Regions from separate parts of the Peribacillus sp. R9-11 genome, predicted to be linked through region 1. Evidence: a T-box and tRNA genes for the amino acid it is inferred to sense, from the RefSeq annotation. Region 1 holds a T-box; the other regions hold tRNA genes.
The links. The T-box of region 1 lies ahead of thrS (threonine--tRNA ligase). A T-box ahead of a tRNA ligase gene usually reads a tRNA of that ligase, here a tRNA-Thr.
Positions count from the first base shown of each region.

Region 2: it has a tRNA-Thr gene. The T-box ahead of thrS (threonine--tRNA ligase) is inferred to sense a tRNA for this amino acid. The anticodon was not compared.
Region 3: it has a tRNA-Thr gene. The T-box ahead of thrS (threonine--tRNA ligase) is inferred to sense a tRNA for this amino acid. The anticodon was not compared.

Region 1 covers NZ_CP133763.1:4,591,389-4,595,497, forward strand. The annotation lists gene thrS (threonine--tRNA ligase) at 1-1,565, opposite strand, end outside; T-box leader at 1,626-1,848, opposite strand; T-box leader at 1,880-2,100, opposite strand; T-box leader at 2,131-2,353, opposite strand; gene RE409_RS30775 (DUF4083 family protein) at 2,558-2,713, opposite strand; gene RE409_RS22310 (amino acid permease) at 2,786-4,109, opposite strand, start outside.
Region 2 covers NZ_CP133763.1:5,041,497-5,045,605, forward strand. The annotation lists gene RE409_RS24405 (TraR/DksA C4-type zinc finger protein) at 1-205, shown strand, start outside; tRNA gene RE409_RS24410 (tRNA-Glu) at 246-317, opposite strand; tRNA gene RE409_RS24415 (tRNA-Ser) at 321-411, opposite strand; tRNA gene RE409_RS24420 (tRNA-Asn) at 413-487, opposite strand; tRNA gene RE409_RS24425 (tRNA-Ile) at 500-576, opposite strand; tRNA gene RE409_RS24430 (tRNA-Gly) at 583-656, opposite strand; tRNA gene RE409_RS24435 (tRNA-His) at 661-736, opposite strand; tRNA gene RE409_RS24440 (tRNA-Phe) at 754-829, opposite strand; tRNA gene RE409_RS24445 (tRNA-Asp) at 852-927, opposite strand; tRNA gene RE409_RS24450 (tRNA-Met) at 934-1,007, opposite strand; tRNA gene RE409_RS24455 (tRNA-Ser) at 1,112-1,204, opposite strand; tRNA gene RE409_RS24460 (tRNA-Ile) at 1,223-1,299, opposite strand; tRNA gene RE409_RS24465 (tRNA-Met) at 1,310-1,386, opposite strand; tRNA gene RE409_RS24470 (tRNA-Ala) at 1,413-1,488, opposite strand; tRNA gene RE409_RS24475 (tRNA-Pro) at 1,506-1,582, opposite strand; tRNA gene RE409_RS24480 (tRNA-Arg) at 1,592-1,668, opposite strand; tRNA gene RE409_RS24485 (tRNA-Leu) at 1,678-1,766, opposite strand; tRNA gene RE409_RS24490 (tRNA-Gly) at 1,779-1,853, opposite strand; tRNA gene RE409_RS24495 (tRNA-Leu) at 1,862-1,943, opposite strand; tRNA gene RE409_RS24500 (tRNA-Lys) at 1,953-2,028, opposite strand; tRNA gene RE409_RS24505 (tRNA-Thr) at 2,049-2,124, opposite strand; tRNA gene RE409_RS24510 (tRNA-Val) at 2,136-2,211, opposite strand; rRNA gene rrf (5S ribosomal RNA) at 2,223-2,338, opposite strand; rRNA gene RE409_RS24520 (23S ribosomal RNA) at 2,455-4,109, opposite strand, start outside.
Region 3 covers NZ_CP133763.1:791,071-795,179, forward strand. The annotation lists rRNA gene RE409_RS03695 (23S ribosomal RNA) at 1-1,613, shown strand, start outside; rRNA gene rrf (5S ribosomal RNA) at 1,730-1,845, shown strand; tRNA gene RE409_RS03705 (tRNA-Asn) at 1,855-1,929, shown strand; tRNA gene RE409_RS03710 (tRNA-Ser) at 1,935-2,026, shown strand; tRNA gene RE409_RS03715 (tRNA-Glu) at 2,036-2,110, shown strand; tRNA gene RE409_RS03720 (tRNA-Val) at 2,125-2,200, shown strand; tRNA gene RE409_RS03725 (tRNA-Met) at 2,291-2,364, shown strand; tRNA gene RE409_RS03730 (tRNA-Asp) at 2,370-2,445, shown strand; tRNA gene RE409_RS03735 (tRNA-Phe) at 2,458-2,533, shown strand; tRNA gene RE409_RS03740 (tRNA-Thr) at 2,541-2,616, shown strand; tRNA gene RE409_RS03745 (tRNA-Tyr) at 2,632-2,715, shown strand; tRNA gene RE409_RS03750 (tRNA-Trp) at 2,726-2,799, shown strand; tRNA gene RE409_RS03755 (tRNA-His) at 2,817-2,892, shown strand; tRNA gene RE409_RS03760 (tRNA-Gln) at 2,931-3,005, shown strand; tRNA gene RE409_RS03765 (tRNA-Gly) at 3,009-3,083, shown strand; tRNA gene RE409_RS03770 (tRNA-Cys) at 3,092-3,165, shown strand; tRNA gene RE409_RS03775 (tRNA-Leu) at 3,174-3,254, shown strand; gene RE409_RS03780 (hypothetical protein) at 3,645-3,983, shown strand; gene RE409_RS03785 (hypothetical protein) at 4,023-4,109, opposite strand, start outside.

The DNA.
Region 1 (4,109 bases):
ATTCCAAAGAAACGATCAATGGATCCAAAAATCGCACGATGAATGACGACCGGACGAACCTTATCATTATTTTCATCTATATAAGTCAAATCAAATTTATCAGGCATTTGAAAATCAAGTTGAATTGTCCCACATTGATGGCTTCGTTTTAATGCATCTTTAATATGAAAATCAATCTTTGGTCCATAAAAGGCACCGTCTCCTTCATTTAAGTGGTAATCAATCCCAATATTCTCCAGAACATTTTTTAATGCTAATTCAGAAGTTTCCCAAAGGTAGTCATCACCTAATGAATCTTCTGGACGAGTCGAAAGTTCCACAGAATACTCGAATCCAAAAGTACGATAGACTTCGTCAATCATAGTAAACACTTGTATAATTTCACTTTCGATTTGATCCTCCCGAACAAATATATGGGCATCATCCTGACAAAATGTACGGACCCGAAGCATTCCATTTAATGCGCCACTATACTCATGACGGTGAACTTGACCGAACTCAGCCATACGAATGGGTAAATCTCTGTATGAATAAAGATGGTTTTTATAAATAAGCATATGACCAGGACAGTTCATTGGCTTCATTGCAAATTTTGTATGATCGACTTCTGAAAAGTACATATTTTCATGGTAATGATCCCAGTGACCCGATTGTTCCCATAACCGTTGATTCATCATAAAAGGAGTTCGAACTTCGTCGTAATCAGCGCTAGTCTGAAGCTCCCTCGAGAATTTTTCCAATTCATTTCGCATGATTTGTCCTTTCGGTAAATAAAACGGCATTCCTGGGGCTTCCTCTGAAAACATGAATAACTCCAACTGCTTCCCTAATTTACGATGATCGCGTTTGGCTGCTTCTTCTAAGAATTTCAAATGACCCTGTAAATCCTTTTTCTTGCTGAAAGCCACGCCATACACCCGTTGAAGAACTTCATTTTGACTGTCCCCTCTCCAATAGGCACCAGATACATGAGTTAACTTGAACGATTTTACAAATGATGTGGATGGAAGGTGCGGCCCCCTGCAAAGATCGATAAATTCCCCTTGTTTATATAGACTCAGTTTTTCATCTTTAGGGATGTTCTTTACTATTTCTAACTTGAATGATTCCCCATTACTCTCAAATAACTTTTCTGCCTCTTTATAAGAAACTTCGACTCTTTTGATTTCCAAATTTTCACTTATGATATTTTCCATCTCTTTTTCAATGGCCAGTAAATCGTCAGAAGTCAAAGGATGATCCAGCTTAAAATCATAGTAAAATCTGTCTTCAATGACTGGTCCTATCCCTAATTTTACATTACCGTAAATTCTCTTCACTGCTTGTGCCATAACATGCGCTGATGTATGACGTAAAACATGTAATCCTTCATCCGAATCAAGAGTTAAAATCGCTAGTTCGGCATCTTTATCCAGCTTGAAACTCAGATCCACCAGTTGTTTATCCAGTTTCCCTACAACTGCCATTTTCCTTAAACTGGAACTGATGGACTCTGCCACACTTTCCACTGTGATCCCTTTCAGATACCCTTTTTGTTTCCCATCCGGGAATTGAATCATAATCATATCTCCACTCATAATACATACACCCCTTTTTAGTAATAAAAAAAACACACTCATCCCTATACAAGGGACGAGTGCGTTTTACTCGTGGTTCCACCCAATTTCCCATAAGTAAGATACAACTTATGGCTCTGGAGCTGTAACGTAGCTTAGACGATATCAGTTACTATCGTTCACTGATATAGCTCAAAGGCGGTAAATCATTTCCCTAAGCCAGGAAGTTCACAGCTACCCTTCCCTCTCTGAAGACCGTAAAAATGATTCATGTCCTTATCATGGCAATAATTTTATATAAAAAAAAACGCACCCATCCCTATACAAGGGACGAGTGCGTTATACCCGTGATTCCACCCAATTTCCCATGAGTAAGATTACTCATGGCTCTGGAGCTGTAACGTAGCTTAGACGATATCAGTTACTATCGTTCACTGATATAGCTCAAAGGCGGTAAATCATTTCCCTAAGCCAGGAAGTTTACAGCTACCCTTCCCTCTCTGAAGACCGTAAAAATGATTCATGTCCTTATCATGGCAACAATTTCATATAAAAAAAACGCACTCATCCCTATACAAGGGACGAGTGCGTTGTACTCGTGGTTCCACCCAATTTCCCATAAGTAAGATACAACTTATGGCTCTGGAGCTGTAACGTAGCTTAGACGATATCAGTTACTATCGTTCACTGATATAGCTCAAAGGCGGTAAATCATTTCCCTAAGCCAGGAAGTTCACAGCTACCCTTCCCTCTCTGAAAACCGTAAAAATAATTCATGTCCTTATCATGGCTTTTTTAAATTCATTAGGTCATTATATTGTTATATATATTACAATAAATTTCCATAAGTGACAACATCTTATTATTCTTTTATCAAAAAAATTATAAAAAGCAGCTTCCTGCGCAAAAAACTGGCATTCGTACAATAGAAATAAAAGATTTTATACTATGTGTATTTTAAAAGATTATCAAACCATTTTTCTTCCTATTTTAATTAATCATTACTTCCCTTTATTCATTGAATTCAATTTATCTTCAACTCTATCAAGTCTGTTTTCAATATCTAATTGATTACTATTCTTTTTGTTAGAAATAAGCAATTTCTTAATTAATAAAGTAATGGCAACGACGAATAAAACGATAAGTGCAACAACGATAAAAAAGCATCATGAATGATAACATTCACAATGCTCGTTACGATACTGACTTTGAAATTCAGTTTACTTTTCCTATGCTGATTTCTCAAAATGACAATCTTTCAATGAAATTACCTTTGTCTTATGAAAAACCTTGTACCCTAACCATATCGCTAAAAATATTGGTAAACCAATATAGGAGACTGCGACTCCATACCAGTCAATACTGCCGCTTAGAAACGCCTCGTAATTCTGCCCTGCAATGACAACTATACAAAGAAAAAATGAAAGAATCGGACCGAATGGGAACCATTTTGCTTTGTATTTTAACTCATTTATGTCACCGCCCTGTGCTACGTACGCACGTCTAAAACGATAATGGCTTACGGCAATTCCAATCCAAGCGATAAATCCCGTTAATCCTGAAGCATTTAATAGCCATGTAAACACATGATCCCCAAAAACAGATGTTAAAAAAGCTAGTCCTCCAATTATTGCCGTGAGAATCAAGGCATTCATCGGGATTCCCCTTCTGTTAACTTTAGCTAGAAACTTTGGAGCCTGATTATCTTTTGCCATCGACCATAACATCCGTGTTGATGCATAAAGCCCCGAGTTCCCTGCAGAAAGTAATGATGTCAAAACAACAGCATTCATGACAGAAGCAGCGAAAGCAAATCCTGCCCGTTCAAAGACGAGCGTGAAAGGGCTTACAGAAATATTTTCTACATCCCCACCTAATAAACTTGGACTCGTATATGGAATTAACAGCCCGAGTATCAAAATGGCTCCGATGTAAAACAATAAGATGCGCCAAAATACTTGTCGAATCGCATTCGGAACATTTTTTTCAGGATTCTCACTTTCTCCAGCAGCAATACCAACTAGTTCTGTACCTTGAAAAGAAAATCCAGCGATAAGAAAGATACTAATGATCGATAAAAATCCGCCCTTGAAAGGAGCCTCGCCCATGGTGAAGTTTTCAAATCCAATAACCTCTCCACCAAAAACGCCTAAGATTGTCAATAATCCAATAATGATAAAGAAAATAATGGCCACAACTTTTATTAGAGAAAACCAATATTCTGATTCACCATAACTTTTAATGGATAAAGCATTTAGCATAAAGACGAGTCCAAGAAACAATGCACTCCATATTATGCTTGGCACTTCAGGCAGCCAGAATTTCATGATGATGGCTGCCGCAGCTATTTCCACAGCAAGGGTAACCGCCCAGTTAAACCAATAATTCCAGCCAAGTGCAAAACCAAATGCTGGATCTACAAAGCGTGTCGCATAGGAGGAAAATGAACCCGATACAGGCATGTATGTAGCCATTTCCCCCAAGCTTGTCATAAGGAAATAAACCATGATCCCAATGCATGCATATGCAGCGAGAGCACCACCAGGTCCTGCA
Region 2 (4,109 bases), 450 kb from region 1:
TTATAAAACAGAAGATGAAACCGATGGATTTCCTGAAGACTATGAAGGATTTGTAGCAAATGATATCGAAGGAAAAAAAATAAGGGGTATCCAGAATAAAAAGCAAAAGAACTATGAAGATACATTAGATGAAGAAAACGTTGAATCTCAGCTTGGAGACATTCCTTATAAACAAAAAGATAGTTATATCAATGAAGAGAAATAAATAAAAAAAAGAAGCATACAGAATGTATGCTTCTTTTTTATGACCCGTACGGGATTCGAACCCGTGTTACCGCCGTGAAAGGGCGGTGTCTTAACCGCTTGACCAACGGGCCAAATGGCGGAGAAGGAGGGATTTGAACCCTCGCGCCGCTCACGCGACCTACACCCTTAGCAGGGGCGCCTCTTCAGCCTCTTGAGTACTTCCCCATGGCTCCGCAGGTAGGACTCGAACCTACGACCGTTCGGTTAACAGCCGAATGCTCTACCACTGAGCTACTGCGGAACAATATGAATATGGTGGGCCTAAATGGACTCGAACCATCGACCTCACGCTTATCAGGCGTGCGCTCTAACCAGCTGAGCTATAGGCCCATAAATTGGAGCGGGTGAAGGGAATCGAACCCTCATCATCAGCTTGGAAGGCTGAGGTTTTACCACTAAACTACACCCGCGAAATGGGGCGACTGATGGGAATCGAACCCACGAATGCCTGAACCACAATCAGGTGCGTTAACCACTTCGCCACAATCGCCGTAATTTTTGAAATAATGGTGGCTCAGGACGGAATCGAACCGCCGACACAAGGATTTTCAGTCCTTTGCTCTACCGACTGAGCTACTGAGCCACATTTGTATTAAATTTTATAATGGCGGTCCCGACGGGAATCGAACCCGCGATCTCCTGCGTGACAGGCAGGCATGTTAACCGCTACACCACGGGACCTAATAATTGCGGGGACAGGATTTGAACCTGCGACCTTCGGGTTATGAGCCCGACGAGCTACCGGACTGCTCCACCCCGCGACGGTAATAATGAAACGATCTCGCATCAAGTTTTCGTGTAAATTGTTTCTTCCGCTTCCTCTATGTAAAGGTTGTTTCAAAACAACTTGCTGCTTTTAAAGAAATGGAGGAGGTAGAGGGATTCGAACCCCCGCGGGATTTGACTCCCCTGTCGGTTTTCAAGACCGATCCCTTCAGCCGAACTTGGGTATACCTCCGTGGCTAAAAAAATTACATGGTGGACCTTGTAGGACTCGAACCTACGACCGGACGGTTATGAGCCGTCTGCTCTAACCAGCTGAGCTAAAGGTCCTTATATTTATTGGTAGCGGCGGAGGGGATCGAACCCCCGACCTCACGGGTATGAACCGTACGCTCTAGCCAGCTGAGCTACACCGCCAATATAATATAAGTTTTGATGAAAAATGGTGGAGCCTAGCGGGATCGAACCGCTGACCTCCTGCGTGCAAGGCAGGCGCTCTCCCAGCTGAGCTAAGGCCCCATTCATTAGAAATCACGTGGTCGGGAAGACAGGATTCGAACCTGCGACCCCTTGGTCCCAAACCAAGTGCTCTACCAAGCTGAGCTACTTCCCGCAAAAAACATGGTGCGCCCGGCGGGAGTCGAACCTACAACCTTCTGATTCGTAGTCAGATGCTCTATCCAATTGAGCTACGGGCGCATATTAAGATGGTGCCGAGGACCGGAATCGAACCGGTACGGTAGTCACCTACCGCAGGATTTTAAGTCCTGTGCGTCTGCCAGTTCCGCCACCCCGGCACATACGAAAAGTGGAGCGGAAGACGGGATTCGAACCCGCGACCCCAACCTTGGCAAGGTTGTATTCTACCACTGAACTACTTCCGCATGAAAGATGCGGGTGAAGGGACTTGAACCCCCACGCCTTGCGGCGCCAGATCCTAAGTCTGGTGCGTCTGCCAATTCCGCCACACCCGCATAATATAATGGTGAGCCATGAAGGATTCGAACCTTCGACCCTCTGATTAAAAGTCAGATGCTCTACCAACTGAGCTAATGGCTCGTACGTTTAATAATAAAAGATGGTGCCGGCAAGAGGACTTGAACCCCCAACCTACTGATTACAAGTCAGTTGCTCTACCAGTTGAGCTACACCGGCAGGTGTAAAAATGGTGGAGGATGACGGGATCGAACCGCCGACCCTCTGCTTGTAAGGCAGATGCTCTCCCAGCTGAGCTAATCCTCCATATGTGAACTGCTTGGCGGCGTCCTACTCTCACAGGGGGAAACCCCCAACTACCATCGGCGCTGAAGAGCTTAACTGCCGTGTTCGGAATGGGAACGGGTGTGACCTCTTCGCTATCGCCACCAAACAATGTTAACATTTTTTTAAGACATTTATTATTATAACGTCTTTTTGAAAAAATGCAAGAAGAAATTTTCATTCCTTCAAAACTAGATAATAAGAAGGTATTTCATTTTTTAAAGCGTGGTTAAGTCCTCGATCTATTAGTATCAGTCAGCTCCACATGTCGCCACGCTTCCACCTCTGACCTATCAACCTGATCATCTTTCAGGGATCTTACTAGCTTGCGCTATGGGAAATCTCATCTCGAGGGGGGCTTCATGCTTAGATGCTTTCAGCACTTATCCCGTCCGCACGTAGCTACCCAGCTATGCCTTTGGCAAGACAACTGGTACACCAGCGGTGCGTCCATCCCGGTCCTCTCGTACTAAGGACAGCTCCTCTCAAATTTCCTGCGCCCGCGACGGATAGGGACCGAACTGTCTCACGACGTTCTGAACCCAGCTCGCGTACCGCTTTAATGGGCGAACAGCCCAACCCTTGGGACCGACTACAGCCCCAGGATGCGATGAGCCGACATCGAGGTGCCAAACCTCCCCGTCGATGTGGACTCTTGGGGGAGATAAGCCTGTTATCCCCGGGGTAGCTTTTATCCGTTGAGCGATGGCCCTTCCATGCGGAACCACCGGATCACTAAGCCCGACTTTCGTCCCTGCTCGACTTGTAGGTCTCGCAGTCAAGCTCCCTTGTGCCTTTACACTCTACGAATGATTTCCAACCATTCTGAGGGAACCTTTGGGCGCCTCCGTTACTCTTTAGGAGGCGACCGCCCCAGTCAAACTGCCCACCTGACACTGTCTCCCACCCCGATAAGGGGCGCGGGTTAGAATTTCAATACAGCCAGGGTAGTATCCCACCAACGCCTCCACCGAAGCTAGCGCTCCGGCTTCTCAGGCTCCTACCTATCCTGTACAAGCTGTACCAAAATTCAATATCAGGCTGCAGTAAAGCTCCACGGGGTCTTTCCGTCCTGTCGCGGGTAACCTGCATCTTCACAGGTACTATAATTTCACCGAGTCTCTCGTTGAGACAGTGCCCAGATCGTTACACCTTTCGTGCGGGTCGGAACTTACCCGACAAGGAATTTCGCTACCTTAGGACCGTTATAGTTACGGCCGCCGTTTACTGGGGCTTCGGTTCAAAGCTTCGCTTGCGCTAACCTCTCCCCTTAACCTTCCAGCACCGGGCAGGTGTCAGCCCCTATACTTCGCCTTGCGGCTTCGCAGAGACCTGTGTTTTTGCTAAACAGTCGCCTGGGCCTATTCACTGCGGCTTTTCCGGGCTATTCACCCTAAAAAGCACCCCTTCTCCCGAAGTTACGGGGTCATTTTGCCGAGTTCCTTAACGAGAGTTCTCTCGCACACCTTAGGATTCTCTCCTCGCCTACCTGTGTCGGTTTGCGGTACGGGCACCTTACATCTCACTAGAGGCTTTTCTTGGCAGCGTGGAATCAGGAACTTCGGTACTATATTTCCCTCGCCATCACAGCTCCGCCTTAATGGAAACGGGATTTGCCTCGTTTCCGGCCTAACTGCTTGGACGCGCATATCCAACAGCGCGCTTACCCTATCCTTCTGCGTCCCCCCATCGTTCAAACGATGTATAGGTGGTACAGGAATATCAACCTGTTGTCCATCGCCTACGCCTTTCGGCCTCGGCTTAGGTCCCGACTAACCCTGAGCGGACGAGCCTTCCTCAGGAAACCTTAGGCATTCGGTGGAAGGGATTCTCACCCTTCTTTCGCTACTCATACCGGCATTCTCACTTCTAAGCGCTCC
Region 3 (4,109 bases), 1.9 Mb from region 1:
AGGGTGAGAATCCCTTCCACCGAATGCCTAAGGTTTCCTGAGGAAGGCTCGTCCGCTCAGGGTTAGTCGGGACCTAAGCCGAGGCCGAAAGGCGTAGGCGATGGACAACAGGTTGATATTCCTGTACCACCTATACATCGTTTGAACGATGGGGGGACGCAGAAGGATAGGGTAAGCGCGCTGTTGGATATGCGCGTCCAAGCAGTTAGGCCGGAAACGAGGCAAATCCCGTTTCCATTAAGGCGGAGCTGTGATGGCGAGGGAAATATAGTACCGAAGTTCCTGATTCCACGCTGCCAAGAAAAGCCTCTAGTGAGATGTAAGGTGCCCGTACCGCAAACCGACACAGGTAGGCGAGGAGAGAATCCTAAGGTGTGCGAGAGAACTCTCGTTAAGGAACTCGGCAAAATGACCCCGTAACTTCGGGAGAAGGGGTGCTTTTTAGGGTGAATAGCCCGGAAAAGCCGCAGTGAATAGGCCCAGGCGACTGTTTAGCAAAAACACAGGTCTCTGCGAAGCCGCAAGGCGAAGTATAGGGGCTGACACCTGCCCGGTGCTGGAAGGTTAAGGGGAGAGGTTAGCGCAAGCGAAGCTTTGAACCGAAGCCCCAGTAAACGGCGGCCGTAACTATAACGGTCCTAAGGTAGCGAAATTCCTTGTCGGGTAAGTTCCGACCCGCACGAAAGGTGTAACGATCTGGGCACTGTCTCAACGAGAGACTCGGTGAAATTATAGTACCTGTGAAGATGCAGGTTACCCGCGACAGGACGGAAAGACCCCGTGGAGCTTTACTGCAGCCTGATATTGAATTTTGGTACAGCTTGTACAGGATAGGTAGGAGCCTGAGAAGCCGGAGCGCTAGCTTCGGTGGAGGCGTTGGTGGGATACTACCCTGGCTGTATTGAAATTCTAACCCGCGCCCCTTATCGGGGTGGGAGACAGTGTCAGGTGGGCAGTTTGACTGGGGCGGTCGCCTCCTAAAGAGTAACGGAGGCGCCCAAAGGTTCCCTCAGAATGGTTGGAAATCATTCGTAGAGTGTAAAGGCACAAGGGAGCTTGACTGCGAGACCTACAAGTCGAGCAGGGACGAAAGTCGGGCTTAGTGATCCGGTGGTTCCGCATGGAAGGGCCATCGCTCAACGGATAAAAGCTACCCCGGGGATAACAGGCTTATCTCCCCCAAGAGTCCACATCGACGGGGAGGTTTGGCACCTCGATGTCGGCTCATCGCATCCTGGGGCTGTAGTCGGTCCCAAGGGTTGGGCTGTTCGCCCATTAAAGCGGTACGCGAGCTGGGTTCAGAACGTCGTGAGACAGTTCGGTCCCTATCCGTCGCGGGCGCAGGAAATTTGAGAGGAGCTGTCCTTAGTACGAGAGGACCGGGATGGACGCACCGCTGGTGTACCAGTTGTCTTGCCAAAGGCATAGCTGGGTAGCTACGTGCGGACGGGATAAGTGCTGAAAGCATCTAAGCATGAAGCCCCCCTCGAGATGAGATTTCCCATAGCGCAAGCTAGTAAGATCCCTGAAAGATGATCAGGTTGATAGGTCAGAGGTGGAAGCGTGGCGACATGTGGAGCTGACTGATACTAATAGATCGAGGACTTAACCACGCTTTAAAAAATGAAATACCTTCTTATTATCTAGTTTTGAAGGAATGAAAATTTCTTCTTGCATTTTCTCAAAAAGACGTTATAATAATATATGTCTTGAAAAAATGTTAATAATGTTTGGTGACGATAGCGAAGAGGTCACACCCGTTCCCATTCCGAACACGGCAGTTAAGCTCTTCAGCGCCGATGGTAGTTGGGGGTTTCCCCCTGTGAGAGTAGGACGTCGCCAAGCTTATATCGTTCCGCAGTAGCTCAGTGGTAGAGCATTCGGCTGTTAACCGAACGGTCGTAGGTTCGAGTCCTACCTGCGGAGCCATTATTGGAGAGCTGTCCGAGTGGCCGAAGGAGCACGATTGGAAATCGTGTAGACGGGTAACCCTGTCTCAAGGGTTCAAATCCCTTGCTCTCCGCCATTTACAACTGGCCCGTTGGTCAAGCGGTTAAGACACCGCCCTTTCACGGCGGTAACACGGGTTCGAATCCCGTACGGGTCACCATTTCGAAAACATATGGAGGATTAGCTCAGCTGGGAGAGCATCTGCCTTACAAGCAGAGGGTCGGCGGTTCGATCCCGTCATCCTCCACCATTTTTTTAAAAGCAACAAGTTGTTTCTATATATCAGATATAATGAAACTGTTAACACGAAAACTTGATGCAATAGCAGCATTATTAACGTCGCGGGGTGGAGCAGTCCGGTAGCTCGTCGGGCTCATAACCCGAAGGTCGCAGGTTCAAATCCTGTCCCCGCAATCTATGGTCCCGTGGTGTAGCGGTTAACATGCCTGCCTGTCACGCAGGAGATCGCGGGTTCGATTCCCGTCGGGACCGCCATTTTTATTGTTTGGCTCAGTAGCTCAGTCGGTAGAGCAAAGGACTGAAAATCCTTGTGTCGGCGGTTCGATTCCGTCCTGAGCCACCATTGTAGTGCCGGTGTAGCTCAACTGGTAGAGCAACTGACTTGTAATCAGTAGGTTGGGGGTTCAAGTCCTCTTGCCGGCACCAGTAACATCCATATGCGGAGGGGTAGCGAAGTGGCTAAACGCGGCGGACTGTAAATCCGCTCCTTCGGGTTCGGCAGTTCGAATCTGCCCCCCTCCACCATTTTATTTATAGGGGTATAGTTTAAAGGTAGAACAGAGGTCTCCAAAACCTCCAGTGTGGGTTCGAGTCCTACTACCCCTGCCAATTTTAATTTTATAATGGCGATTGTGGCGAAGTGGTTAACGCACCTGATTGTGGTTCAGGCATTCGTGGGTTCGATTCCCATCAGTCGCCCCATTTTTTAATAAATGATGGTATAATAAGTATAACGTTAATGGGCTATAGCCAAGCGGTAAGGCAACGGATTTTGATTCCGTCATGCGAAGGTTCGATCCCTTCTAGCCCAGCCATTCGCGAAAGTAGTTCAGTGGTAGAATACAACCTTGCCAAGGTTGGGGTCGCGGGTTCGAATCCCGTCTTTCGCTCCAAAAACGTTGGCGGCATAGCCAAGCGGTAAGGCAGAGGTCTGCAAAACCTTTACCACCGGTTCGATTCCGGTTGCCGCCTCCAACAAAAATGCCGGTGTGGCGGAATTGGCAGACGCGCACGACTCAAAATCGTGTTCCTCTGGAGTGCCGGTTCGACCCCGGCCACCGGTATCTTAGAACGACGATATAAAGCGGTTTTCCTTAATTGGAAAGCCGTTTTTTCGTGTTTTCACGGATTTTTAGTCGTGCGTTATGATTTAGGCTATGTTAAATCAGAATGTTTTGATTCTCGACCAAAAAAAACGCCCATTGAAAGGCCGGTTGTTTGAACTAACGTTACCTGTTAGCGGAACGAAGCTGCCGATTGATCTCCCGTGGCAACTTCGCGGTGTAGTTTATTCGATAAGAGTCTAGCGACTCTCCCATTGCTTTTAAACGACCATTGGTAACAATGACAGAAAAGGATATTAAATTGCTGATATTAAATACCGTGAAGTTCGTCATTTACCGCGTTCTGGTGGTAAAATACAGTTGTAGTATTATGGGAAGAGAGGGGAAAATTTGAATAATATCGGTGAAGATTTTAAATTACGTGTTCATAGCAATCGTTGGGGCCATTATGACAATTACACTCTTATAAAAAAAGAAAATGGATGGACTGTTATTACTATGAAAATTCATGGTGACGAAGGCGATAAACACGGCAGTCCTGCTATTGAAAAAGCATTTGACAGAGAATCAATTTCATATCCAAACGATTTAGGATATTTCTTATCAGATATTTGGGATGCTTCAGAAACCAAAACTAAAGAAGAAGTTCAAAAATATTTCGATGAATTAGGAGAATGGATTTCTACCACTGAGAAAACGAAGCCTAATTTCGGAGCATTGCATTTATAAGTAAACAAAAAAGATGTGTCCAAATCGGGCACATTTTTTTTAGTATTCAACATTTTCTTCAATAATCGGATTTCCTTCTGCGTCAAGCAGCTCTGGTTCGTAGAGATCATAATTGAATGTTTTCTG